2 regions of the Micromonospora sp. NBRC 110038 genome follow, and region 2 is predicted to be linked to the other one. Evidence: predicted binding sites of a transcription regulator. Region 2 holds the regulator's gene; the other holds the start of a gene.
What was found. The regulator HrcA, encoded in region 2, represses chaperone genes, less so after heat shock. The targets are predictions, from matches to a motif close to GGTTNGCACNCTCNNNNNGAGNGTGCNAACC.
Positions count from the first base shown of each region.

Region 1: a site for HrcA is predicted at 1,305-1,335, ahead of groL (chaperonin GroEL). Genes of this name have one in related genera too.

Region 1 is NZ_BBOL01000002.1:635,796-638,193, reverse strand. It holds gene LPU61_RS10595 (hypothetical protein) at 120-1,211, shown strand; gene groL (chaperonin GroEL) at 1,529-2,398, shown strand, end outside.
Region 2 is NZ_BBOL01000003.1:812,497-814,894, forward strand. It holds gene dnaJ (molecular chaperone DnaJ) at 1-461, opposite strand, end outside; gene hrcA (heat-inducible transcriptional repressor HrcA) at 535-1,557, opposite strand; gene LPU61_RS15375 (DUF4870 domain-containing protein) at 1,866-2,398, shown strand, end outside.

The DNA.
Region 1 (2,398 bases), on a different contig from region 2:
CCGCCGGTGGCGGGCGGAGCGCGTCGTCCCCGGGCGGAGCGCGTCGCCCCGGGGCGGCGGAGGCGGGTCGGGCCAGGGAAGATCGTGAGCCGTTCCGGCGTCGCCGCTGAGGAGGGCCCATGTCCCAGCCACCCCCACCCGATCGATCCCACCCGGGGCCCGAGGGGCCGGCTGCGGTCGGTCCCCCGCCCGTCCGGCACCCCACCGGGTTCCCGGCCCACCCGGGCCAGCAGCCCTATCCCGGCCAGCAACTTCACCCCGGCCAGCAGCCCCACCCCGGCCCGGTGCTACCGCCGGCGCACGCCGTGCCGTACCCGCCGGGCCACCCGTTTCCGCCGGGCTACGCGGTGCCGTGGCCGCCGCCCGGCTACGACCCGGCGGACCCGCTGGTCACCCTGCCCGGGGAAGGGCTGAGCGGGTGGTTCTCCCGGTGCTCCGGCGCGCTGCGCCGCAGCTGGCGGCTGCTCGTGCCGGTCCTGGCCCTCACCCATGCCCTGCCGACGTTCCTGCTGCTGTTGGCGACCGTGCCGCTGTACCCGCTGCCGCCGCTGGAGCCCACCGCGCCCGGCGAGCCGCCGCCCCCGCTGCCCGACGGCTACCTCGGTGACCTCGGTGTCTTCCTCGCCGCGATGATCGGCCTCGGCTGCCTGCTCGGGTTCGTCGAGGCGGTCGGCTGGGCCGCCGGCACCCGCGTGGTGGCGCGGCAGGCCGCGGGCGAGCCGGCGTCGGTGGGCGACGCCCTGGCGTACGGCCTGCGCCGGGCCCCGGTGCTGTGGGGCTGGACGGTGGTCTACGTCCTGCTGATGCTGGTCGGATTCGTGCTGTGCTACCTGCCCGGCCTGTACGTGATGGCCGCGCTGAGCCTGTTCGGCCCCGTGCTGCTGTTCGAGGGCGGCGCCCCGCTCGGCCGGGCCCGGCAGATGTTCCACGCCCGCCTCGGGCCCGTGCTCGGGCGGATGGCGCTGGTCGGGTTCGCCGCCTCCCTCGCGTCCATGGTCGTGGCCCCGATCCAGGTCGCGACCGTCCTCTTCGCCGACCCGGCCGACGCCGCCTCGCTGGACGGCTGGAACGTCGCGTACGCCGTGGGCGCCGCCCTGGTCGCGGTGCCGGTGGCCCTGGTCTACCTGGTCGGCCTGGTCGTCACGTACGCCGAGCAGCGGGCGCACGAGGGTCCGGTTACCGCCGCCCGGCTGGCGGGTGAAATCGGCTGAACCGGTGGGCCGGGTCGCGCTGGTCAGGCGGGGTCGACCCGGCCCGTCCGCCGCATCGTGCTTGCACTCGGCAGGGCAGAGTGCTAAACAAGTCATTGGCACTCGCCTTGGGTGAGTGCCAATGGTCGGGACGGTGGGGCCACGGCCGCACGGCGGACATCCGTCGGGTGGCACATGGCCGGTCGTCGCGGGCTATCCGGCCCGGCCGAGGAGACGTCGTCGTCGCCAGGTGGCGACGTCCCAAGGTGCGTACACCAGGCGGCCCATCCGGGACACACACTCGGGTGGCCCGTGAGTGTCCAGGAGGACAACGCCGTATGGCCAAGATGATCGCGTTCGACGAAGAGGCTCGCCGCGGCCTCGAGCGGGGCATGAACCAGCTCGCCGACGCCGTGAAGGTGACCCTCGGCCCGAAGGGCCGCAACGTGGTGCTCGAGAAGAAGTGGGGTGCCCCCACCATCACCAACGATGGTGTGAGCATCGCCAAGGAGATCGAGCTCGAGGACCCGTACGAGAAGATCGGCGCCGAGCTGGTCAAGGAGGTCGCCAAGAAGACCGACGACGTGGCCGGTGACGGCACGACGACGGCGACCGTCCTGGCCCAGGCCCTGGTCCGCGAGGGCCTGCGCAACGTGGCCGCCGGCGCCAACCCGATGGCCCTGAAGCGGGGCATCGAGGCCGCCGTGGCCAGCGTCTCGGAGGAGCTGTCCAAGCTCGCCAAGGACGTCGAGACCAAGGAGCAGATCGCCTCCACCGCCTCCATCTCCGCCGGTGACAGCACCGTCGGCGAGATCATCGCCGAGGCGATGGACAAGGTCGGCAAGGAAGGCGTCATCACCGTCGAGGAGAGCAACACCTTCGGCCTGGAGCTCGAGCTCACCGAGGGCATGCGCTTCGACAAGGGCTACATCTCCGCGTACTTCATGACCGACCCGGAGCGCATGGAGGCCGTCTTCGACGAGCCCTACATCCTGATCGCCAACAGCAAGATCTCGTCGGTGAAGGACCTGCTCCCGATCCTGGAGAAGGTCATGCAGTCGGGCAAGCCGCTGCTGATCATCGCCGAGGACGTGGAGGGCGAGGCCCTGCCGACCCTGGTGGTCAACAAGGTCAAGGGCGTCTTCAAGTCCGCGGCCGTCAAGGCCCCCGGCTTCGGCGACCGCCGCAAGGCCATGCTGACCGACATC
Region 2 (2,398 bases):
GCCCCGGAGCAGGTGGTGCAGAGCACCGCCGTGTCGACGGTGATGGGGGCCTCGACGCCGAACGCCGTCTCGTTCAGGTCCAGCTCCAGGCGCAGGATCGCGTCCGCGCCGGGCCGGGTGCGCGGGCGCGGGCCCCGGGAGCCGCCGGCCGCGCCGCCGAAGAAGGCGTCCATGATGTCCTGGAAGCCGACGAACGGGCCGGCCCCGCCGGGCCCGCCCGGGCCGCCCATGCCACCGCCCCCGGGGGCGAGGGGGTCGCCGCCGAGGTCGACGATCTGCCGTTTCCGGTCGTCCGAGAGGACCTCGTACGCGGCGTTGATGTCCTTGAACTTCTCCTGTGCCTCCGGGTCCGGATTGACGTCCGGGTGGAACTGCCGCGCCAGCTTGCGGTAGGCGCGCTTGATCTCGTCGTCGGAGGCCTCCCGGCTCACGCCGAGGATGCCGTAGTAGTCCCTGGCCACTGCGTCCCGTGTCCTCATGTTCTTGTCGCGTTGCGCCGGTCGTCGGCCGGAGCCGGCCGTCGGCCCTGACTGGTCAGTTCTGGGCCAGCAGCTCGCCCACGTAGCGTGCCACGGCCCGCACCGTGGCGATGGTGCCGGGGTAGTCCATCCGGGTGGGGCCGACCACGCCCAGTCCGCCGAGCGCGGTCGCCCCCGGGCCGTAGCCGGTGCTCACCACCGAGGCGGCCCGCAGGTTGTCGATCTCGTTCTCGTCGCCGATCAGCACGCGGGTGGTGGTCGACTCGGCCTCGCCGATCAGCTTGAGCATCACCACCTCCTCCTCCAGCGCCTCCAGGATGGGCCGCAGGGACCCCTGGAAGTCGAGCAGGCCGCCCCGGGTCAGGTTGGCGGTGCCGGCCAGGGCGATGCGCTCCTCGTGCCGCTCGACCAGCGTCTCCAGCAGCACGGTGGAGAGCGTGGTCATGGTGCCGCGCAGGTGCGGGCTCGACTCCTCGACCAGCGCCTGCACCAGCGGCGGGGTCTCCGACAGCCGGCTGCCGACGAGCTTCTCGTTGACCAGCCGGCGCAGGTCGGTGACGTCGTCGGCGCTCACCGGCGCGGGCAGCTCGACCAGCCGCTGCTCGACCCGGCCGGTGTCGGCGATCATCACCAGCATCAGCCGGGTGGTGGAGATCGGCACCAGCTCCAGGTGCCGCACCGAGGAGCGGGCGAGCGAAGGATATTGCACCACGGCGACCTGCCGGGTGAGCTGCGCCAGCAGCCGCACCGTGCGGTGCACCACGTCGTCGAGGTCGACCGCGCCCACCAGGAAGCGCTCGATCGCCCGGCGCTCGGCCGGGCTGAGCGGCTTGACGCGGGACAGCCGGTCGACGAAGAGGCGGTAGCCCCGGTCGGTGGGGACCCGTCCGGCGCTGGTGTGCGGCTGCCGGATGTAGCCTTCCTCCTCCAGCACCGCCATGTCGTTGCGCACCGTCGCGGGGGAGACGCCGAGCTGGTGCCGCTCGACCAGCGCCTTGCTGCCGACCGGCTCCTGGGTGGCGACGTAGTCCTCGACGATCGCGCGGAGCACGGCGAGCTTGCGGTCGTCCAGACCCACCCTGCCACCTCCTGTCGCATGTCGGGCCGGCGGCGCGGCGGCACCGCAGGTCGGCGCTCCGCCGGTGCGTCGCCGCCTGGCACTCGACTGTAACGAGTGCCAGTCTACGTCGGCTGCCCCGTGCTGGGTAAGATCAACGACGGACCGCGGGTGCGGCGACCGCCGCGCGGGAGCACGGCCGGGCGCGCGCCGACCGGTCGACGGCCGCCCGGTGCGGGCCGTCGCCTGCGTGCGCGGGCCGAACATCCGCCGCTTCGCGGCGGTGTCGCTCTGGTGCCCGCTTGCCCGCAACCCCTACCGTGACGTGCATGACTGAACCACCTCGCCCTCCCGGATCGGGCGACCCCGGCGGCTACCCGCCGGAGCCGAACCCGTCGGCACCGTACGGCTCGCCGGGGCACGAGCCCCCCACCGCACCACTGTCCGGGGCCCCCGGGGCGGGCGGCTATCCCCCGCCCGGTGGCTATCCGCCGCCCACCGGTGACCAGCCGCCGTCGGCCGGCTACCCGCCACCCGGTGGCGGCTTCCCCCCGCCCGGTGGCGGATATCCGACCGGCGGCGCGTACGGCCCGCCCTCCGGCGGCTACGCCAACAACGAGGACAAGACCTGGGTCCTGGTCGCCCACTTCGGCGGCGCGGCGGGGATGTTCCTCGGCGGTGGCGTGCTCGGCTGGCTCGCGCCGCTGATCGCCCTGCTCGCCCGGGGCAACCAGTCGCCGACGGTCCGCGCCCACGCGGTTGCGGCGCTGAACTTCCAGCTCCTCTGGTCGGTCATCGCCCTGATCGGCTGGATCCTCACCTGCATCCTGGTGGGGCTCCTGATCGGGTTCGGCGCCATGAT